DNA from 3 places in the Stenotrophomonas sp. SBJS02 genome. Region 3 is predicted to be linked to each of the others. Evidence: predicted binding sites of a transcription regulator. Region 3 holds the regulator's gene; each other region holds the start of a gene.
The links. Region 3 encodes FliA, which starts transcription of late flagellar genes. Its sites were predicted from a motif close to TAAAGTTTNNCNNNCNNNGGCCGATAA; they were not measured.

Region 1: a site for FliA is predicted at 6,343-6,369, ahead of FQS62_RS19900 (methyl-accepting chemotaxis protein). Genes of this name have one in related genera too.
Region 2: a site for FliA is predicted at 5,112-5,138, ahead of FQS62_RS06865 (GGDEF domain-containing protein). Genes of this name have one in related genera too.

Annotation. Positions count from the first base shown of each region.
Region 1 is NZ_CP109812.1:4,309,225-4,316,952, forward strand. It holds gene FQS62_RS19890 (TlpA family protein disulfide reductase) at 1-419, shown strand, start outside; gene FQS62_RS19895 (PepSY domain-containing protein) at 1,130-3,652, shown strand; gene FQS62_RS19900 (methyl-accepting chemotaxis protein) at 3,774-6,314, opposite strand; gene FQS62_RS19905 (arylamine N-acetyltransferase family protein) at 6,518-7,357, shown strand; gene FQS62_RS19910 (VOC family protein) at 7,423-7,728, opposite strand, start outside.
Region 2 is NZ_CP109812.1:1,433,977-1,441,704, forward strand. It holds gene FQS62_RS06845 (response regulator) at 1-493, opposite strand, end outside; gene FQS62_RS06850 (metallophosphoesterase) at 627-1,754, opposite strand; gene FQS62_RS06855 (winged helix-turn-helix transcriptional regulator) at 1,828-2,277, opposite strand; gene FQS62_RS06860 (MFS transporter) at 2,354-3,568, shown strand; gene FQS62_RS06865 (GGDEF domain-containing protein) at 3,664-5,079, opposite strand; gene FQS62_RS06870 (TonB-dependent siderophore receptor) at 5,366-7,615, shown strand.
Region 3 is NZ_CP109812.1:2,227,076-2,234,803, reverse strand. It holds gene flhA (flagellar biosynthesis protein FlhA) at 1-538, shown strand, start outside; partial or broken gene flhF (flagellar biosynthesis protein FlhF) at 684-2,304, shown strand; gene FQS62_RS10465 (MinD/ParA family ATP-binding protein) at 2,291-3,178, shown strand; gene FQS62_RS10460 (RNA polymerase sigma factor FliA) at 3,175-3,918, shown strand; gene cheY (chemotaxis response regulator CheY) at 3,976-4,368, shown strand; gene FQS62_RS10450 (protein phosphatase CheZ) at 4,368-4,973, shown strand; gene FQS62_RS10445 (chemotaxis protein CheA) at 4,976-6,820, shown strand; gene FQS62_RS10440 (flagellar motor protein) at 6,911-7,651, shown strand; partial or broken gene motD (flagellar motor protein MotD) at 7,653-7,728, shown strand, end outside.

The DNA.
Region 1 (7,728 bases), 2.1 Mb from region 3:
TGCGGGTTGGCGACCGCCTGCCTGCGTTGTCGCTGCCCGATCTTGAAGGCCGGCCGCTGGACCTGCGCCAGCACGCTGCCGGTCGCCCGCTGTTGATCAATGTCTGGGCCAGCTGGTGCGCGCCCTGCGTTGAAGAAATGCCCGAGCTGGCGCGCTTTGCCGCTGCGCAGGGCGCCTCAGGCGTGCAGGTGCTGGGCCTGGCGCTGGATACGCCGGAAGACGTGCGCGGTTTCCTGCAGCGGGTCCCGGTGGATTATCCGATCGTGATCGAGACCCCGGGGCCACGCGACGCAAGCGTGCAGCTGGGCAACGCACAGGGCCTGTTGCCCTACAGCGTGCTGTTCGATGCGCAGGGGCGGATGGTCAAGGCGAAGCTGGGGCCGTTCGCCCACGGCGAGATCGACGGCTGGGTGAAGTGAGGGTGTTTTTTGCAGGGCTTGCAGCCCTGCACCCTGCTCAATGCAACGGCAACAGCCAAAGCCAAAGCCAAAGCGGGCATTTCGTGGGATGGCGGGGCACTGTGGGTGGTCAGGACACGCCGTAAACCCGTCCATGGGGGCTCGATGGCGCCATCCATGGCGCCAACGGTCCTGACCACCCACACCGCCCCACCTCTGACAGATCTTCGCGGCTGTTGGTAGGTGTCGACCTTGGTCGACACATCTGTCAGATATCGAATGAAATTCCGGGGTCAGATCCGTTTTCCTACGGAAAACGGATCTGACCCCAAGAATATTTCCGACAGATCGCGGAAATCTGTCGAAGGCGGGGTGGGTCCGGTTGAGGGGGTGTGAGCCGCATGGATGCGGCGACAGAGCTTACATGGGTGAGGACGCTTTGCTTGCGAAGCACTGCTTCGCAAGCGCCCGAACGCACAGCCGCCATCGGCTGGGCCGGGCCCCGGAGGGGGACTTGCAGCGTCCCCCTCAACCGGACCCACCCCGCCAACCCACGGAAAGCCAGCTTTTGACGTTGACGTTGCTCCGGCTTGTAGCGGGTGCAGGGCTGCAAAGCCCTGCAACAAAACCCTCCTTGACCGTAGCCCGTCCGCCACGGAGAATTACGCGACTAATTCTCATTTGCTGTTGCGCAGGATGCGGGCGGCAGCCTTCCGGGCCCTCCTCCTTCGATGTTCAAGAACGTCCTGTTCCAACTGCACTGGCTGCTGGGCATCACCGCCGGTGCAGTACTGGCCGTGATGGGCCTCAGCGGCGCCGTGCTGTCCTTCGAGGATGAACTGCTGCGGGCGGCCAATCCCGGCTTCGCCGAGATCGCCGAGCACCATGCCGATGGCCAGCTTCCACTTGCGCTCAGCGAACTGGTACCGCTGCTGCAGGCCGGCAGTGAACGCCCGCTGCAGCGCCTGCGCGTGGATGCCACCGGGCAACGGCCCTCGGTTGCGCGCTTTGCCGGCGGCAAGGAAAACTGGGTGTACTTCGATCCGTACAGCGGTGAGCGCTTCAGTGCCCTGCGCGGACAGCGGTTCTTCGACTTTGTCGAGGACCTGCATCGGCATCTCGCCGCCGGCGAGCGCGGCAAATGGATCACCGGCAGCTGCGCCATCGCGCTGCTGTTCTTCACCCTGTCCGGGCTGTACCTGCGCTGGCCGCGACGCTGGTGGCACTGGCGCAGCTGGCTGGCGGTGGAATGGAAACGCAGCGGCCGAGGCTTCCTGTGGAGCCTGCACTCGGTGATCGGCACCTGGGTGCTGCTGATCTACCTGATGAGTGCGCTGACCGGCCTCTGGTGGTCGTTCGACTGGTATCGCAGTGCCGCCAACACCCTGCTGGGCGTCGCACCGGCCGCAAAGCACAAGGTCGCCACCGACGCCGCCCTGAACCTGGAGCGCATCGAAGCCACGCTGTATGCATTGCCCGGCGTGCGCACCGGGTACATCGACCTGCGCCTGCCGGAGAAGCCCGGGCAGGCACTGAATGTCCGCGTGATGGCCGGTGATCCGTCGCAGCGCGGCGGCCAGCATGACCGCGCGCATGATCTGCTGCAGCTCGACCCGGGCACGGGTGCCACGCTCGATGCCCGCCCCTACGCGCGCCAGGGCGCGGGCGCGCAGCTGGCCACCAGCGTATTCGCGCTGCACTCGGGCAGCTACTTCGGCGTGCCCGGGCGCGTGGTGGTGATGCTCAGCAGTCTGGGCATGAGCCTGTTCTTCATCACCGGCTGGATGCTCTACCTGGACCGCCGCCGCAGCCAGCGCGCCGCGCGTGGCCTGCGTCAGTCGCTGCCAGCGACGCCTGTCGATGGCGATGGCACGCCGTGGCTGGTGATGCACGCCAGCCAGAGCGGACTGGGCGAACAACTCGCATGGCGCGCAGCGGCACAGCTGCAGGCGTCCGGTCATGCGGTGCAGGTGCTGCCACTGGCCCGCGTCGATGCGGCGCAGCTGGCGCGCACCGCGCAGGCGCTGTTGGTACTGAGCACCTTCGGCGATGGCGAACCACCGGATGCGGCGCGAGGCGCTGCACGACGGCTGATCGCACAGACACTCGACCTGTCAGGCCTGCAGTTTGGACTGCTGGCGCTGGGTGATCGACAGTACCCGCACTACTGCGGCTTCGGCCGCCAGGTTGATGGCTGGCTGCTCGGCAACGGCGCGCACCCGTTGTTCGAGCGCATCGAAGTCGATGCCGCCTCGGTCGCGGCGCTGCGCCAATGGCAGCTGCAGCTGGGCGCGCTGACCGGCATCACTACCGATGACAGCGTGCTGCCGGCGGCCACGCAGATGCATGACTGGCGGCTGCTCGGCCGCGATCGGCTCAACCCGGGCAGCATGGGCGGCGCCATCTGGCGCATCCGTCTTGCGGCGCCGGCCGAGGTGCAGTGGCAGGCGGGCGACATCCTGCATATCGCCCCCCGCCACAACGCGCGGCACGCCAGCGCGGTGTTGAAGGCGCATGGGCTGGATCCGCAGCAGCCACTGCTTGTGGACGGCACACCACGTACGCTGCTGGCGCTGGCCAGTGAGCGTGAGCTGCCCGACGCGGATACCGCGCTGGCGGTGCAGGACGCCTGCCTGTGGCTGGCCGGGCTGGCGCTGCTGCCCGGCCGCGAGTACTCCATTGCCTCCTGTACGGATGACGGTGTGGTGGAGCTGGTGGTACGCCTGGTGCATGACGCCTCCGGGCGCGCCGGGCTGGGCTCGGGCTGGCTGTCGCTGCATGCACCGATCGGTGCCAGCATCGTGGCCCGCGTGCACCGCAACCCCGGTTTCCATCGCATTGGCGGTGCGCCGATGGTGCTGATCGGCAATGGCACCGGCATCGCGGGCCTGCGCAGCCTGTTGCGCGAAGCCGCGCATGCAGGTGAGCACGGGCACTGGTTGCTGTTCGGCGAACGCCAGCGTGCACACGACTTCCTGTTCGCCGACGAGATCGAAGCATGGCAGGCCGAGGGCCATCTCGCGCGGGTGGACCTGGCGTTCTCGCGCGATGGCGAAGGTGGTTACGTGCAGGATCGCCTGCATGCAGCCGCCGATGCGCTGCGCGAATGGATGCAGCGTGGCGCGGTGATTCATGTCTGCGGCTCGCTGCAGGGCATGGCCGAAGGCGTGGACCAGGTGCTGCGCGCTGCGCTGGGCGATGAGGTTGTGGAAACGCTGCTGGAGAACGGGCGCTACCGACGCGACGTGTATTGATTCCTGCCGCCGAACGCTGGCGTGAGCCGAGCATAGGCTCGGCTCTACAGTGTTCCTGCAACCGATGTAGAGCCGAGCCTACGCTCGGCTGATTCCCGGCCAGCCGACAAGGAACCGCAAGCTAAGCCGCCGCAGCGCGCGCTCGTGGTATCGACTGCAGACGGAACGCGCCCACCGCTTCGGCCAGGGCAAGTACCTGGGCCTGCATCTGCGCTGTCGAAGCACCCGCCTCTTCCACCAGGCTGGCGTTGCGCTGGGTATTGGCTTCCATCTGCACGATGGTCTGGTTCACCTGGGCGATGCCGGCATGCTGGTCCTGCGACGCACTGCGGATACCGGCCAGGAGGTCCGCCAGCTGCTGCACGCTGCCGACAATCTCGCCCATCGTGGTACCAGCCTGTTCGGCCTGCTGGTTGCCCTGGCCGACTCGCGCCACCGAATCCTCGATCAAGCCCTTGATCTGCTTGGCCGCCTCCGCGCTGCGTTGTGCCAGCAGGCGCACTTCCGCGGCCACCACGGCGAAGCTGCGGCCCTGCTCACCCGCGCGCGCGGCTTCCACCGCAGCATTCAACGCGAGGATGTTGGTCTGGAAAGCGATGCCATCGATCAACTGGGTGATGTCACCGATCCGTCGTGAGGCTTCGCTGATGCCGTGCATGGTCGCGACCACCTGGCCAACGGCCTCGCCACCGCGCTGGGCCACTGCCGCCGCGCCCTTGACCAGCACGTCGGCACGGCCCGCAGCATCGGCATTGCGGCCGACGGTGTCGGTCAGCTCGTGCATCGACGCTGCGGTCTCTTCCAGGTTGGCCGCCTGCTGCTCGGTGCGCTGTGACAAGTCATGATGACCGGCGACGATCTCGCCAACGCCGGTATCGAGGCTGGACGCCGCCTGCTGGATGCGAGTGACGATGCGGCCCAGTTGCGCGACGGTGGCGTTGGCATCATCGCGCATGCGTGCGAACACGCCCTGCAGCTCACCTTCCATGCGCACGCTGAGGTCGCCGCGGGCCAGCGCAGCCAGAAGCGCCTGCAGATCGCCGAGGTTGGTCTCGAAGGTGGCCAGCAAGCGGTTGATGCTGGTCGACAGTGTGCGCACGAAGCCCTGTTTTCCCTCCAGCGCGATGCGGCCATGCAGGTCACCGTGCGCGGCGGCGTCGACCAGCGCCGCCACTTCGGTTTCCAGCAGGGTCTCCAGCGCGCGGCTGCGCCACTCCACTGCCACGCCGAGAAATTGCCCTTCATCGACGATGGGATTGGCGATCAGCTGATAGCGCACACCGCCATGGCCGATCTCGCGCTCTTCGCGCTGTCGCACACCGGCCAGGGCGGCCAGGGCCGGATGCAGGCGCACCGCATCGCTGCCCACCAGGTCTTCAGCCCGCAGTTCCAGCTGCAGCAGCAGGGCTGGATTGGCATACGCAACCAGGCCTTCGGCATCGATCACCATCAGGCCAGTCTGCGCGCTGTCCAGGGCCTGGCGCACGCGGGTGTTGCCGCGCGCCACGGCACGCTCGGTCTCGATGCGCGCGCGCAGGCGCTGCTGCATGTCCACCAGACGCTGGGCAAGCTGGCCGATCTCATCATTGGCGTTGTAGACGCGCAGGGTGGTGTCCAGGCGATCGTCGGCGATGTCGCTGGCGAAGCGCAGGGTGTCCTGGATCGGCTGGCGTACCGCGCGCAGGACCAGCACCAGGCTGGTGATCAGCACGCCGGCCACCAGCAGCAGGGTCAATGCGAACAGCACGCTCATCGTGCGCGCGCCGGCCTGCTGGCGCGCCTGCGCCTTGGCCAGCGCCGCCACCTGCGCCTGTTGGAATGCGGCCAACGCCGGCGCTACACCCGCGGCAGTATCCAGCAACGACTGTGCTTCCACATCCAGCCCGACCCGGGCAGCGGTATACCCCAGCAATGCGGCCTGATACGCCTCCATCCCGGTGCGCAGGGTGTCCTGCACATCCGCAGGCAGGCCCGCCAGCGCGAGGTCGAACGGCAGCTTTTCCTCGCTGGCGCGGTCGGCGTGAGTGGAGTCACCGTCGAGCAGCAGCAGTGCCTCCTGCCTTCGCATCTTCTGCAGTGACAACGCCAACGACGGCCGCTGCAGCGCATCCACCTGTACCTGCAGGGTATCGGCGGCCTGCTGCAGCTGCGCGGCGAGGCCGGCATCACCACGGCCCATCTCGTCGACCCGTTCGAACAGGGCGACCACACCCTGCGAGAATGCGTCGGCAGCTTCGGTCAGCGCCTGCAAGGCCTTGCGCCGGCCAGCATCCATCGGCGTCGCGCGCAGCGCCTGCAGATCGGTCTGCAACGCCTTCTGCGTGGCCAACAGCTGCGCGCGGTCGGCATCATCGAAACTGCGTGCATACTGGGTCTGCAGGCGACGCGCTTCGGCCACCCGCGTGGACAGGCTGGCAGCCAGATCGCTGCCGCGCTGGTAGCTGGCCTGGCTGCGCGCAGCCAGTGCGTTGGCATGACCAGTCCAGGCGTAGACAGCGGCGATCGCCACCAGGCCCAGGCCACAGATCCACAGGGTCGCCTTGAGCTTGTTGGCTACGCTGAGCCGATGTGGCTGCAGCCAGCGCAGCAGGCCGGGGGACGCCGAGTGCAACGCAGCAAGGCGCGTGCGCAGGGACCGGAGGTGGGGGACAACGGCCGACATGACAGACTCCAGGCGAAAGGACGCACCTGTATCGGCCGGATTCAGGATAACTTTAGAACTTTCTTCGTCTGCGTCCCCCCATCGCTGGTGGACGCGGCCTTTGTACCGGGTGCAGGCGACGGAGGCATGACACGGCTGCCGCGCTTGACCTCAACCCCGGTTTGGGGAGCACAGTGGACGCCCCTCCCCCGCCCGGTGCCTCCATGACGACGCTCGATGTCCCCCGCTACCTGCAGCGCCTGCAGCTGGATGCGCCGCCACCGCGGACCCTGGCCGGCCTGACCCTGCTGCAGCAGCGCCACAACGCACTGCTGCCCTTCGAGACCCTCAGCTGCCTGCTGCGCGATGCGGTGCCGATCGATCTGGACAGCGTGCAGCGCAAGCTGCTTGATGACCGCCGTGGCGGTTACTGCTTCGAGCTCAATGGCGGGTTGCTGGCGCTGCTGCAGGCCTTGGGCTTCGACGCGCAGCCATTGAGCGCGCGCGTACTGCTGGCCGCCCAAGACGGCGAACTGACCGCGCGTACCCACCTGCTGCTACGCGTGCAGGTGGATGGCGATGACTGGCTGGTGGATGCCGGTTTCGGCAGCCTGACCCCGACCGTGCCGCTGCGCCTGCACGATCCCCAGCCACAGGCCACGCCGCACGAGCGCTACCTGCTGCAGCGCCTGCCCGACGAGGGTGATTTCGTGCTGTCGGCCGAGTCCAACGACGGCTGGCGGGCGATGTATCGGTTCGACCTGCAGGCGCCGGCACCGATCGACAACGTGGTGGGCAACTGGTACGTATGCACCCATCCCGACTCCAGTTTCCCGGGTCAGCTGCGTGCATCGCTGACCGGGCCAAACTGGCGCCGGACCATCGGCAGCGGCAACTACACCGAGTACCGCCCCGGGCATGCACCGGACAAGCGCCCGCTGCATGATGTCGGTGATGTACGCGACGTGCTGCAGCAGCGCTTCGGCATGCAGCTGCCGGACGACCCGCGGCTGGACCCGGCCATCAATGACTGGCTGCAGCGCTCGCGCGCCGCGCTCTTGTAGAGCCGAGCCCATGCTCGGCTGAGCTGGAACGGCTGGGCCAACAGCAGCCGAGCATGGGCTCGGCTCTACAGAATCGCGCGCGCCTGCACTGCGATCCGGTTGCCTTCACTGTCGCGGATCTCGGCCACACGCCAGTCACCCGCGTCGGCCGGGCCGAAGCGCAGCTCGGCCCCGGCCTGAAGCGCACGGTCGAGGCTGGCATCGAGGTCATCGACGCCGATATAGATGCGCGCCCCCTGCTCGGACGGCTGATAGTCCGCGCCGTGCACCAGCGCAATGCTGGCACCGGCGGCCTCATCGGAGAACGGCAGGTAGGCCATCCGGCAGTCATGAAGCAGGATAGGTTCGTCCATCGCGACCTGCAGCCATCG
Region 2 (7,728 bases), 790 kb from region 3:
CGCGAACCGCCAGCGCGGACAGCAGACCGAATTCCCGCGCGGTCAGTTCCAGTGACTGATCGTCGATCCACACCCGATGCCCGGCCAGGTCCAGGCGCAGGCGACCGATGCGCAGATCCGGGTTGCCGTTGCTGGTGACCCGCCGCAGCTGTGCGCGAACACGTGCTTCGAATTCGTCCAGTGCGAACGGCTTGACCAGGTAGTCGTCGGCGCCGAGGTCGAGCACACGCACGCGCTCGGCCAGGCCGTCACGGGCGGTGACCACCAGCACCGCCAGGCCATCGCCGCGCTGGCGCAGGCGCTGCAGCACGTCGCGGCCGTCCAGCTGCGGCAGGCCCAGGTCCAGTACCAGCAATGCGTACTGGGTCGAGCCCAGGGCAGCGTCGGCGTGCGCGCCGTTGTCGACGTGGTCGACCACATGGCCCTGCCGGCGCAGCGAGGTGCACAGGCCGGAGGCGATATCCGGGTCGTCTTCAGCAATCAGAACGCGCATGCGCGGGGCTCCTGTAACAGTCAGGCCCACCGGATGGACGGGGCGGGCCTCTCTCGGCTGCCGAGGGTAGCCGCAAACCGGGGGAAGGTGGAGCGCGCCGCCGCCACCGGGCGCGGCCGCGCTTTCCGTCCATTCAGTCCTGCAGGCCGGGCTCGCCCTCCGCCAGCGGCACCCGCGAACCGTCCAGCAGACCACGGCTGAGTTTGCCATCTTCGATGAACAGCAGTTCCCCGTTCTCGCCGTTCTTGATGCTGCTGTCGATGGCGATCACGCGGTCGCCGTGGAAGCTGCTGACGTGCGGCATCGAAGTGTGGCCGACCACGATGCGCGCGAGCTGCAGGCGATCGAGCACGGCCTGCACGCCTGCGGTGTCCAGTCGCCCATCGAAATAGCCGCGGTACCAGATCGGGCTGGTCTTGCCGTCATACAGCGGCGCGGTGGCCGGGTCGGCCTTCACTTCGGCCTTGGGCAGGCCGAGCGAGGCCTGGTAGGCCGCGTTGGTGCGCGCCGGGTCCAGTGCCAGCTGTACTGCTTCGGGCGAGATGCCGCCGTGCAGGAACAGGGTATCGCCGATCTTCAGCAGCACCGGGCGGGTGCGCAGCCACTGCCCGATCACCGAATCGGCACCGTACAGCTGCGGGTAGCTGCGGCCCAGCAGCTGGGCGCTGCGCAGGTACTTCGGATTGACGTAGCGCAGGTCGTCGTACAGCACCATGGTCTCGTGGTTGCCGAGCACGAAGTGCACTGCGCCACCGGCGGCGGCCGCCTGCTGCTGCAGGCCGTACAGCAGCCAGAAGGCCTCGGTCACCTGCGGGCCACGGTCGAACACATCGCCGGCGATGACCAGGGTGTCCTTGCCCAGCGCCCAGCGGTCCTGTGCGTCGATGACCTGGTGGGCACGCAGCAGGCGCACCAGCAGCCCGTACTGGCCATGGATGTCGGACAGCGCAACGATGCGCGGCACGGCCGGCAGCACCGAGACCGAAAGTGCATTCGGGGCAGCCACGTGCACCGTGTGCTCGTAGCCGCAGCGCGGGGCGATATCGGTACCCGCGGCCTGCGTAGCAAGCGTGTGCGACTCGACCTTGTCGTCGCAGATCCATGTGGCCTGCAGCCGGTCGCCCTGGCGGAACACATAGGGACCATCGGCCTGCACGTGATCGGCGGGCGCGGCAACCTCGCGGGCCTGCGTGGTTGCTGTGGCGCAGGCCAGCAGCGGCAACAGCAGGGCGGTCAGCAGGGAAGGGCGATCGCGCGACATCGGCGGCATCCAGCAGCGGAAAGACCCGATGCTAACCGGCGCGGGCGTTCGTCGGTGTGCGCGAATGGGCGGGTCAGGTGTCGCGCCCGTCATCCCTGAGCTTGCGTACGCGGGTGGCGATGGGCTGAAGCGGTTGGTCGTCGCGCCCGCGCGGCTGCATGTAGGGCAGCGGCCGCCGCGTCGCCAATTCGATCAGCTGTGAATGGGCTTCGCCTGCACTGAAGCAATGGCGCTCTCCCCACTGGCGCAGTGCGACCAGCAGCGGGAACAGTTCCTGGCCAGCGGCGGTCAGCACGTACTCCTGGTAGGCCGATCCATCGGAGGCCGGCTGCAGCTGCAGGATGCCGGCCTCGACCAGCCGGCGCAGGCGGTCGCTGAGGATGTTGCGCGCCGCGCCGAGGCTGCGCTGGAAATCTCCGAAGCGGGTGATGCCGTCGAACGCGTCGCGGATCACCAGCAATGCCCAGCGGTCACCGAGCAGGTCGGCACTGCGGGCTACTGGGCAGGGGCTGTCGGCGTGCATGCTGGTATCTCCGAATGTGGTTGCAGTTTAAAACCAATGGCGATAGCCTGCATCTGGTTTCAAAGTGCAACCAAAAATGAGTGCCGCATCTATTCCCCGCCCGTTGCTGGTCCTGCTTGCGGTTGCCGCCGGCGCCAGCGTCGCCAACGTCTACTACGCGCAGCCGCTGCTGGATCAGCTTGCACGCGCCTTTGCGCTGGACCGGGCCGTGGCCGGCGCGGTACTGGCGGCCACCCAGGCCGGTAGCGTGCTGGCGCTGCTTGGGCTGCTGCCGCTGGCGGACCGCAGCGACCGGCGACGCCTGCTGCGGCTGCAGCTGATTGCACTGGTGCTGGCCCTGTTGTGGCTGGCGGCGTCACGCACGGCGAGCTGGCTGTTGTCGGGCATGCTGCTGGCCGGCTTGCTGGGCACCGCGCTGACCCAGGGCCTGATCGCCTATACCGCCATGCTGGCACCGCCCGAGCAGCGCGGTCGCATGGTCGGTGTGGTGCAGGGCGGCGTGTTCATCGGCCTGCTGCTGGCGCGCGTGGTGTCCGGTACGGTGGCGGCCGCCTTTGGCTGGCAGAGGGTCTACCTGCTGTCAGCGGTGGTGATGGCGGTGTTGGCGGCGCTGCTGTGGCGGCGCCTGCCCGCAGTACCGGTGCCGTCGGTCCCTCCACGCTGGCGCGAGCTGATGGGCTCGATGCTGGGCATACTGCGCCGCGATCGAACGCTGCGCGAGCGCGGGCCGCTGGCATTGCTGCTGTTTGCAGGCCTCAATGTGTTCTGGGCGGCGGCACCCTTGCCGCTGTCCGCACCGCCGCTGCACTGGTCGACGGCGACCATCGGTGCGCTCGGCCTGGCCGGCGTGGTCGGTGCGCTGATGGCAGCGCGTGTCGGCCACTGGATGGACCGTGGTTTCACCCATCGGGTCAGCCTCGGTGCGCTGTTGTTGATGCTGGTCGCGTGGTGGCCGCTGCTGGGCCTGCCGCAGTCGCTGTCCTTGCTGCTGCTGGGTGTGGTCGTGCTCGACCTCGGCGGCCAGGCACTACATGTCTCGAACCAGGCACTGCTGCTGCGTGCACCGGCAGAACAGCATGGGCGCCTGGTGGCGTTGTACATGCTGTTCTATGCGGTGGGCAGTGGTGCAGGCGCGGCGGCGGGGCCCTGGATGCAGGTGCGGCATGGCTGGCCCGCCGTGTGCCTGCTGGGTGCAGGCATCGCGTTGCTGGCGCTGCTGTGGTGGGCAGCGTGGCGGGTGGTGGCGTTCAATGCATCGGCTGGCGCGCGAACCGGTAGAGTCGACTGTTAGTCGACTGCTCTTCCGTCAGCTTGCAAGAAAACCTGCGCTGCGCGCGATAGTCGACTGGCAGTCGACTCTACCCCTGGGTTGCCGTCCGCGTCGGGCTACCGCTGCAATGCCCGCCGTCCCGGTGCTTCCTGTAGTGCCTCGCTGGCCACCACCACGCGGTTGCGGCCGCTGCGCTTGGCCTCGTACATCGCGGCGTCGGCACGTGCCATCAGCCGCTCGTAGTCCGGATGACCATCGTGACCGGCCACGCCGATGCTGGCGGTCAGCTCCAGCACCTGACCATTGGCCAGCGCTACCGGCGACTGTGCGATCTGCCGGCGCAGGCTCTCGGCGATCACGGTCGCCTGCGATTCGCTGGCGGCCACCAGCACCACCACGAATTCTTCGCCGCCATAGCGGAACAGGTAGTCGCTGCCACGCGTGAGCTGGCCGAGCAGGCCGGCCACGTGCTGCAACGCGCGGTCGCCGGCATCGTGGCCATGGCCGTCGTTGATTGCCTTGAAATGATCCAGGTCGAGCAGCAGCAGCGAGAACGGTGTGCGGTTGCGCGTGGCCAGCTCGATTTCCCGACGCAGCACGGTGGGCAGGAAGCGACGGTTGAGCAGGTTGGTCAGCGCGTCGCTGCCGGCATCGAGTTCACCGATGCGCTCGAACAGCAGTGTCATCAGGGTGCGGATGGCGGCCAGGTCCTCGCGGATGGCCGGCAGCACCGCCAGTCGCTGTGCCGGGGCATCGCCGCTCGCGCGCTGCAGGTGGCCGTCAATGCGGGCCATCAACTTGCCCACCTGCTGCGTTTCGCTGCTCTCGCCGAAGCTGGGGATGCCCTTGTGGGTGAACCACAGGCCGAACTCCGAGGTGGCCAGGCTGGCGTTGTCGCTGGCCTGCACATGACCGGCGAGTGCGTACAGCAGGGCGTTTTCCCAGTCCAGCAGCAGTGCACGCTGGCGCTCTCGTTCGGTACCGACGTTCTGTACCAGCGAGAACAGCCGGTAGGCGGCGTCGGCACGGGTGGAGCGCTCGCGCGCATGGGTATAGGCCAGCGTCATGCCTTCCATGGCGATGTCCATGATCGCGCTGAGGCAGGCGATGGCAGCGAATGCGGTCGCGCTGTCGGGTGCCTCGTCGCGCAGGCGCACGAACAGCTCGTGCTTGAGCACGCGCGCACCGCGGGTGACCAGGTCGACCGGGATGCCGACCCGCGCATGTACGTCGCCGATCACCCGCTGCGAGGCGACGGTGGTGGCGATGCCGGAGGCGTCAGTGGTCAGCAGTTGCACCAACCAGCGCTGCATGGCCGGCTGCAGGCGCTGCTTGACCTGGTCGTGGGACAGGAAGCGGCGTGCACGCCCGTCCTGCAGCAGCACTTCATAGAAGCGCTGGGCCAGCGCGGGTGGGGCATCGGTGGCAGCGCACTTGAGCAGCGCGGTGGCGGCAGGGCCGGCCTGCAGCAGGCACTGCTGCCAGGCCTCGGCCAGCGGCTGGCTGGCATCGTCCAATTGGGGTGGTTCCACGTCGATCTCTGACTGCGTACGGCAAACCACGGGTATCGGCCGCGACGGCGTACGGTTGATGGCGGGTTAGCCGGCCAGTTTACGCGCGGTGCAGGGTTGCACGGTGCGCAAAGCACATCGCCATGGCTGCGGCAATGAGCGAACGCATTTGAGAATCAATCGCATTGGTGGGAGAATGCGCGCACGGATCGGGCCGCAGGCGACTGCAGCGACGCTCCGCCTCCCCCTCGTCGTTGCCTCAAGCCCTTTGCCAGAGGCCCCGTAGCCCTGCCAGAAGGTCCAGATCATGTCTCCTGCCGTTGTCCTTTCGCCGCGCCCGCTGGCGCTTGCCGTTGCCGCCCTGCTGGCGGGCAGCGCCCTGACCGCCCAGGCCGAAACCGACGCCACCGATATCGACACGGTGCACGTCACCGCCTCGCAGATTGCGCGCCAGGCGTTGGGCACTTCGACCATCACCGCCGAGGACATCGCCAAGCGCCCGCCGGCCAACGACATCGCCGAACTGCTGCGCACCATGCCGGGCGTCAACCTCACCGGCAACAGTGCCTCGGGCCAGTACGGCAACAACCGCCAGATCGACCTGCGTGGCATGGGCCCGGAAAACACCCTGATCCTGGTCGACGGCAAGCGCATCGGCGCGCGTGATGCCGTGCGCATGGGCCGCAGCGGTGAGCGCAATACCCGCGGTGACACCAACTGGGTGCCGGCGGAAATGATCGAGCGCATCGAAGTGCTGCGCGGCCCGGCGGCGGCACGCTATGGCTCGGGTGCTTCCGGCGGCGTGGTCAACATCATCACCAAGCGCCCGACCGGCGATCTGACCGGTGCGGTCGACCTGTATGGCCTGGTACCCGAGCACAGCGCCGAAGGCGGCAGCGAGCGCGTCGGCCTGCAGCTGAGCGGGCCGATGACCGACACCCTGTCGTTCCGCCTGTACGGCAACCTCAACAAGACCGACGCCGACTCACTGGACCTCAACCGCCAGTACGCCACCAACCCGAACGCGGTGCCGCCAGCCGGCCGCGAGGGCGTCAAGAACCGCGACATCAATGCGCTGCTGCGCTGGGACGTGACCGCCAACCAGGTGGTCGAGTTCGAAGCCGGCACCAGCCGCCAGGGCAACATCTATGCCGGCGACCGCGCGGTCAGCACCACCGGCACCTCGACACCGATCGATCTGGCGGCCCTGGCCGAGCAGCAGGCCGAGACCAACCGCATGTACCGCACCACTGGCGCGGTCACCCATCGCGGCCGCTGGGGTGATGTGACCTCGCGGGTAACGGCTGCAGTGGAAGCGGTGAACAATTCGCGTATCAACGAAGGCCTGGCCGGTGGCCCGGAAGGCAGCTTCAACGGCACCGACTGGTCGACCTCGCGCCTGCGCAACTACCAGCTGGACGGCGAGGTCAGCTTCCCGACCACGCTCGGTGGCGCCGAGAACATCTGGACGCTGGGCTTCGAGTACCTCGACAGCCGCCTGACCGACCCGTATTCGATGAGCCAGTCCAGCAGCAGTGGCGGCGGCATCCCGGGGCTGTCGGCCGATCGCGCGCGCGGCAAGGCCGATGCGCAGACCACGGCCGTGTTCGTGGAAGACAACATCTACCTGGGTGAGCGCTGGATCGTCACGCCGGGCCTGCGCTTCGACCACCACAGCCAGTTCGGCAACAACACCAGCCCCAGCCTCAATGCGCAGTTCCGCATCAACAGCGACTGGGTGGTGAAGGGCGGTATCGCCCGTGCATTCAAGGCACCGAACCTGTACCAGTCGAATCCGGACTATCTGTATTACACCCGTGGCAATGGCTGCCCGAATGCACTGCCGAGCCTGGGCGCCGGCTGCTACATGCGTGGCAATGCGGACCTGAAGGCGGAAACCAGCCTGAACAAGGAACTGGGCATCGAGTGGGCGCCGCAGAGTGGCTGGCAGGCGTCCCTGACGTACTTCCACAACGACTACAAGGACAAGATCCAGGCCGGCTACACCCAGATTGGGCTGACTGCCGATACCAAGGGCCGCATCTTCCGCTGGGAGAACGCACCGAAGGCGATCGTGCAGGGGCTTGAGGGCAACCTGGTGATTCCGCTGCTCGGGGAGCAGGGCAACCGGCTGAAGTGGAGCAACAATTTCACCTACATGGTGGAGAACGAGAACAAGGGCACCGGCCAGCCGCTGTCGGTGATTCCGAAGTACACGATCAACACGATGCTGGACTGGCAGGCCACCGACAGGCTGTCGCTGCTGCTGACCGGCACGTTCTATGGCAAGCAGAAGCCGGCCACCACCAACATCAACAATGATCCGCGCTGCACCGGCACCTGCGACCCGTCGATCGCGCTGCAGGATCGCGGTGCGTACAACATCTGGGGCGTGAGCGCGCGCTACAAGGTGACCGAGACGGTCAGCTTCGGCTTCGGTGTCAACAACCTGGCCGACAAGCGCCTGTTCCGCGAGGCCAACAGCAGCGACGCTGGCGCGGCGACTTACAACGAGCCGGGCCGCGCCTACTGGGCCAGCCTGCGCTTCGGCTTCTGATCGCTGGCAGGCGTCGTTCCCCCGGGCTCGCCAGGCATGGCCTGGCGTTACCGGGACGGGCATGCCACACCGGTGGCGCCGGGCCATGCCCGGCGGCAACGGAGCTGCACGCC
Region 3 (7,728 bases):
CGCCAACCTGGCCAAGAGCGCGCCCAAGCTCGTCGAAGATCTGACGCCGAAGGCGCTGCCGCTGTCGGCGGTGGTGCGCGTGCTGCAGAACCTGCTGGTCGAACGCATTCCGATCCGCCAGCTGCGCAAGATCGCCGAAGCACTGGTCGAACACGCTCCAAACAGCCAGGACCCGGCGGTGCTGACCGCCGCCGTGCGCACCGCACTGGGCCGCTTCATCGTGCAGGAGATCGCCGGAATGTCGGCGGAGCTGCCGGTGTTCACCCTCAACCCGCAATTGGAACGTGTCTTGCAGGAGTCCACGCAGGGCAACGGCGCCGCGCTGGAACCCGGACTCGCTGAGCGACTGCACCAGAGCCTGGCCGAATGTGTCAGCAAGCAGGAAGCCCGCAACGAGCCCGCGGTTGTGCTGGTACCTGGCCCGGTGCGCGCCGCGCTGGCGCGCCTGGTCCGCCACAGCGTTCCGTCGCTGTCGGTCCTGGCCTACAGCGAGGTGCCGGAGGACAAGCGCCTGAAGCTGGTCGGAACGATCAGCTGACGCCGCCCTCCGATGCGCCAGAAAACAGACACCACTTTCGAACCGACGCAACAGACAGATACCAAGGGGAACCCGCAACGTGCAGACCACCGACCACCCGAGTTCTCCGACCGCCACCCCGCCGTCTTCGTCCCGTGACCACAGCATGAAAATCAAACGATTCGTCGCCGCCGACATGCGCTCGGCCATGAACCTGGTGCGCAAGGAACATGGTCCTGACGCCGTGATCCTGTCCAACCGCCGGATCGAGGAAGGCATCGAGATCGTCGCCGCCGCCAACTACGATGAGAGCGCCGTGCAGCGTGCGCTGGAAGCCTCGCGTCGTGACATCGCTCCGCCGCCGGCGCCGAAGCCGCGCACCGCCGCCGACGCGGTGATCGCCGCCGTCACCCGACGCCGCAGCAACACCCCGGCGCCGGAACCGGTCGCCGCCACCACCGGCCGTGGCCGCCCTCGCCCGCGCTGCGGTCGGCGCCACTGGCCGCACCCTGGACAGTGCCGACGAGATCGTGCCGACCCGTGGCAGCAGCGGCTTCGCCGCCACCCTGGCGCGTGCCGCCGTCAACGAACCGGCGCTGCCGGAACAGATCTTCGCCCCGTTCGCTGAAGCCATCGTCGCACCGGCGCCCGCCAGCGCCACGTCGGCCAACCGCGCCCACTTCCAGATCGACCCGCCGCACGAGACTCATCACGAAAGCCCGGCCCCGGCTGTGCAGCCGCCGCCGCTGCCGACCGCTGCTGTGGCTGATGTGCAGCCCGGGATCACCGCCAGCGAACCGGCACCGGCTGAAGCCAGTGACCAAGCCAGCCCGGCACCGGTACTGGCCCCGGCACCGACGCTGACCGTGGTTGCCCAGGACGACGCCGAGATCCGCCAGCTGCGTCAGGAAGTGGCCGGCATGCGCCATGTGATCGAGCGCGAAATGAACCGCTTCACCGACGAGCGCCTGCGCGGCTGCCCGGTGCGCGCCACTGCGCTGGACCTGATGGACGAGTACGGCTTCGACGCCGGCCTGGCCCGCGACGTGGCCATGCAGATCCCGCTGGAGACCGAGGCCCACCGTGGCCGCGGCCTGATGCTGGGGCTGATTTCGCGCAAGCTGCCGATCGCCCCGGTCGACCCGCTGGAAGAAGGCGGCGTGATCGCCCTTGTGGGCCCGACCGGCGCCGGCAAGACCACCACCATCGCCAAGCTGGCCTCGCGCTTCGCCGAGAAGCACGCGCCGCGTGACGTCGCCCTGGTCACCACCGACACCACCCGCATCGGCGCCCGCGAGCAGCTGTACGGCTACGGCCGCCAGCTCGGCATCGCGGTGCACGAGGCCAACAGCGGTACCGATCTGGACCAGCTGCTGGAACGCCTGAAGGACTACAAGCTGGTGCTGATCGACACCGCTGGCCTGGGCCCGCGCGACCGCGCGCTGGCCGCCCAGCTGCAGTGGCTGCGCGCCGCCCGCCAGGTGCGCACCCTGCTGGTGCTGCCGGCCAACACCAGTTTCGGCGACATGGACGAGGTGGTCCGCCGCTTCGGCGCGGCCAACCTGCAGGGCCTGGTGCTGAGCAAGCTGGACGAGACCGGCCGCTTCGGCAATGCCCTGTCGGTGGCCGTGGACCATGCCCTGCCCATCACCTGGGTGACCGACGGCCAGGACGTTCCGGAGGACCTGCACCGGGCCAGTGCGGCCAATCTCGTACTTCGCCTTGAAGATTTGCGCCGCGCGGCCGATATGCCCTGCAACCCGGAGTTGAACCATGCCGTCGCGTGAGTACGCCAAGCTGACCAAGACCTTCCCGCTGTCGGCCACCCGCAGCGAGCCGCTCGGCCCTGTGCGCACCATTGCCGTCACCGGCGGCAAGGGCGGCGTGGGCAAGACCAACGTTTCGGCCAACCTGGCCGTGGCGCTGGCCGGCATGGGCAAGCGCACGCTGCTGCTGGACGCCGACCTCGGCCTGGCCAACATCGACGTGATCCTGGGGCTGAACCCCACCTTTACCCTGGCCGACCTGGTCGCCGGCCGCTGCACGCTGGATGACGTCATCGTCGAAGGCCCGAACGGCGTGCTGGTGGTGCCGGCCGCGTCTGGTCGCCGCCACATGGCCGAACTGGCCCCGGCCGAGCACGTCGGCCTGGTCAACGTGTTCTCCGAGCTGGAACGCGAACTGGACATCATGGTGGTGGACACGGCCGCCGGCATCACCGATGGCGTGCTGACCTTCTGCCAGGCCGCGCAGGACACCGTGGTGGTGGTCTGTGACGAACCGGCGTCGATCACCGACGCCTATGCGCTGATCAAGGTACTCTCGCGCGAGCGTGGCGTGGACCGCATCCAGGTGGTGGCCAACATGGTGCGGGACCCGAACGAGGGCCGCGTGCTGTACGAGAAGCTGACCCGCGTCTGCGAGAAGTTCCTCGCCGATGTCTCCCTGAATTATCTGGGCTGCGTGCCGCAGGATGACTGGCTGCGCCTGTCGGTGCAGCGCCAGCAGCCGGTGGTGAAGGCCTACCCGTCCAGTCCGGCAGCACTGGCGATCACCGAGATCGCGCGCCGTACCGCACGCTGGCAGGCACCGACCGAACCGCGCGGCGGCGTTGAGTTCTTCCTCGAACGCATCCTCAAGCAGCGAGGGGTGGCCGCATGAAAGGCGCAGCCCAGTACAGGGAAGTCCAGCGCTCGGCAGCCAACGAGGTCATCGCCCAGCACTCGGATCTGGTGCGGCGCATCGCCCACCACCTGGCCGCACGCCTGCCGGCGAGCGTCGAGGTCGACGACCTGATCCAGGCCGGCATGATGGGATTGATCGAGGCCTCGCGCAGCTATGACGCCGACCAGGGTGCCTCCTTCGAGACCTATGCCTCGATCCGCATCCGCGGTTCGATGATCGATGAGATCCGCCGCGGCGACTGGGTGCCGCGCTCGGTGCACCGCCGCGCACGTGATGCCGCCGCCACAATCCGCCGCCTGGAACAGAGCAGTGGCCGTGCCGCCAGCGCCACCGAAGTGGCCGCCGCGATGGAGATGCCGCTGCCCGAGTACCTGCGGCTGATGGAAGACGCCGCCCGTGGTCAGGTACTGAGCCTTGAATCGCGCATCGAAGACCAGGGCGAGCTGGACACCGTCGCCCAGGGTGGCCCGACCCCGCAGCAGGTGCTGGAGCGCGGCGAGTTCGGCCGCGAACTGGGCAAGGCCATCGGCCACCTGCCTGAGCGCGAACAGCTGGTGCTCTCGCTGTACTACGAGCAGGAACTGAACCTGAAGGAGATCGGCGCGGTGCTCGGCGTGAGCGAGTCGCGGGTCTGCCAGATCCACGGCCAGGCGGTACTGCGCCTGCGTGGCCGGCTGAAGCTGTTCGAGGCTGCCGACGCCGGCCTCGAAGAATGAACATCCCCGAGGCGGCTGCCCCCGGCCGTCCGGAATGAACAACAAAGGAATTCTGCTTTGAACAAGAACATGCGCATCCTGATCGTCGACGACTTCTCGACCATGCGTCGAATCGTCAAGAACCTGCTGGGCGATCTTGGCTTCACCAACACCGCCGAAGCCGAGGACGGGCATGCTGCGCTGTCGCTGCTGCAGAGCCAGCCGTTCGATTTCGTGGTGACTGACTGGAACATGCCGGTGATGACCGGCATCGAGCTGCTCAAGGCGATCCGTGCCGATGCCAAGCTGAAGACCCTGCCGGTGCTGATGGTCACCGCAGAAGCCAAGCGCGAGCAGATCATCGAAGCCGCCCAGAGCGGCGTGAACGGCTACATCATCAAGCCGTTCACCGCACAGACACTGGAAGAGAAGCTCGGCAAGATCTTCGAACGCCTGGCGGCCAGCGCCTGATGGATACCACGGTCGACAAGAACGCCCTCGCCCTGCGCCTGCAGGAAGCCCTGGACGCACTGGAGTCCGGTGACGAGGCCGCCTGGCGGCAGCGCATCGACGGACTGGTCGCGCTGCGCACGCAGCCGATGATGAGCGGCCTCTCGCGGCTGGCCCGCGAACTGGGACAGGCGCTGGGTGAACTGCCGACCGTGCCCAGCGAAGCCGGCGAACTGGACGATGCCTGCGCGCGCCTGGACCACGTGGTGGCGATGACCGAACAGGCCACGCACCGCACCTTGGACCTGGCCGAGGAATGCCGCAGCCTGACCGAACAGCTGCGCGCCGAAGGCCTGCAGCCTGGCCAGGACGCGCAGCTCGAGCGCATCCGCCACAACCTGACCGAGATCGCCCTGACCCAGAGCTACCAGGACCTGACCGGGCAGATCATCCGTCGCGTGGTCGGCATTGTCCGCCGCGTGCACGAAGGCTTCGGCGCACTCGGCCTGCCGCCGGAACAGCATCGCACCGACCCGGAACTGGCCGGGCCGGCACTGAAGGGACTGGACCGCCACGCGGTCTCGCAGAACGACGCCGACGACCTGTTGTCGGATCTGGGGCTGTAAGCATGAGCGCGGTATCCGACGACATCACTGCCGATTTCATCATCGAGGCACAGGAAATCCTGGATCGCCTCGGCGAACAGCTGGTGTCGCTGGAGCAGGCACCGCAGGACAGCGATCAGCTCAACGCGGTCTTCCGCGGCTATCACACGCTCAAGGGCGGCGCCGGCTTCCTCGGCGTCACCGCCATGGTCGAGCTGTGCCACGCCGCTGAAGAAGCGCTGGGCGCCGCGCGCGCCGGGCAGGCCGTACTGCAGGCCCACCACTTCGATGCGGCCCAGCAATCACTGGACTACCTGCAGTCGATGCTGGACGCGGTGTCGTCCGGCACCGAGCCGGGCTATGCGCCGCCGGATCTGATCGCCCAGTTCGACGTGCACGGTGGTGCCGTGGCTGCTCCCGCCGCCGCAGCAGCGCCCGCCGCGGGCGGCAGCGACCTGATCACCGACGACGAGTTCGAGGCCCTGCTCGACCAGCTTCACGGCGGCAATGCACCGACCGCCGTCTCGCCGGCAAAAAAAGCCGACGACGGACTGATCAGCGAAGACGAGTTCGAAGCCCTGCTGGACCAGCTGCACGGTGGCGCCGCGCCAGGTGCCAAGCCTGCTGCCGCCGTGGCACCGACGCCGGTGGCAGCCCCGCGCCCGGCGGCCGCACCGGCACCGGCCGCCAAGCCGGCCGCCAAGCCGCTGGCCGAGGCCGAGCACACCGTGCGCGTGGACACCAAGCGCCTGGATGCGATCGTCAACCTGATCGGCGAACTGGTGCTGTCACGCAATCGGCTCAAGACCCTGCGCGCACGCCTGCGCGATGAGGAGCTGGACCGCGCCGTGTCCACCCTGGACATCGCCACCGCACGCCTGCAATCGGCAGTGATGCGTACCCGCATGCAGCCGGTGGGCAAGGTGTTCTCGCGCTTCCCCAAGGTTGCCCGCGACGTCGCCCGCTCGCTGAAAAAGGAAGTGGATCTGGAGCTGATCGGCGCCGAGACCGAGCTCGACCGAAATCTGGTGGAAGCCCTGGCCGACCCGCTGGTGCACCTGGTCCGCAACGCCATCGACCATGGCGTGGAAATGCCCGACCTGCGCGAAGCACAAGGCAAGCCGCGAATGGGCCATGTACGCCTGTCGGCGCAGCAGGAAGGCGACTACGTCAGCATCGAGGTGCAGGACGATGGCGCCGGCATCGACCCTGAGAAGCTGCGCGCGAAGGCGCGTGAGAAAGGCCTGATCGATCCGGAAGCCGCTGCCCGCCTGAGCAGCGAGGAGTGCCTGCACCTGGTGTTCCTGCCCGGCTTCTCGACCAAGCAGCAGGTCACTGACATCTCCGGCCGTGGCGTCGGCATGGACGTGGTGCAGTCGCGCATCCGCGAACTGAGTGGCCAGATCCAGATCCAGTCGGAACTGGGTCGTGGCAGCCGGTTCTTGATCCGCGTGCCGCTGACCCTGGCCATTCTGCCAACCCTGCTGGTGCAGGCCGGTGAGGATGTGTATGCACTGCCGCTGGCGCGCGTGATGGAGGTGCTGCACGCGCCGCGTACCTCGCTGGGCTGGTTCGATGGCCGCGCCGTGCTCGACCGCCGTTCGCACACGCTGCCGCTGGTCGATCTGCGCCAGTGGCTGGATGTGACGCCCGCCGCGTCGACCCTGCTGACGATCGTGGTGCTGCAGGCAGGCGAAGCGCGCTTCGGCCTGGTCGTGGACCAGGTGCGCGGGCGCGAGGAGGTGGTCATCAAGCCGCTGCCGAAAGCCCTGCGCGGCCTGCGCGGTTACGCCGGTGCAACCTTGATCGGCGATGGTCGCATGGCCTTGATCCTGGACGTGGACGGCCTGCGTACTCCGCACGACTGAGCCACTTGCTGAACCCGTAAAACTGTGAAGTCACACCAGTAGCCTGTACCGGTGTCTCAAGTCCCATTCATACAAGCCGATACCGGATCCATGGATAGACTCAGCCTCATTGGACTCTTTCTCGCCCTGGCCTCGCTGGTCGGCGGCAGCATCCTCAAGGGCGCCGGCCTGGCGTCGTTGTGGTCGCCTGCGGCATTCGTGATCGTCATCGTCGGCACCATCGCCGCGATCCTGCTGCATACCTCGCCGGCGGTGTTCAAGCATGCGTTCAAGATCGTGCGCTGGGTCGTGCGCCCGCCGCACAGCGATCGCCGCGAACTGATCCAGCAGATCGTCGAGTGGAGCAACATCGCTCGCCGCCAGGGCCTGCTGGGCCTGGAGTCGCAGGTGGAAGCGCAGCAGGATCCGTTCCTGCGCAAAGGCCTGCAGCTGCTGGTGGACGGCGTTGAGCCCGAATCGATGCGGCACATGCTGGAAATCGAACTGGGCAGCCAGGAGCACCAGGACCAGGCCGGCGCCAAGGTCTTCGAGGCGATGGGCATCTATGCACCGACGCTGGGCATCATCGGCGCCGTGCTGGGCCTGATCGCAGTGATGAAGAACCTGGCCGACCCGAGCAAGCTCGGCCACGGCATCGCCGCAGCGTTCACTGCCACCATCTACGGCATCGCTTCGGCCAACCTGCTGTTCCTGCCGATCTCGGCCAAGCTCAAGAGTGTGATCTCGCACAACACGCGCGACCGCGAGATGGTCATTGAAGGCCTGATCTCGATCGCCCAGGGCGAGAACCCGCGCAACATCGAAACCAACCTCTCCGGCTTCCTGCACTGACATGGCCCGCCGCAAGCACCACGAAGAGCACGCCAACCATGAAGCATGGGCGATCCCCTATGCCGACCTGATGACGC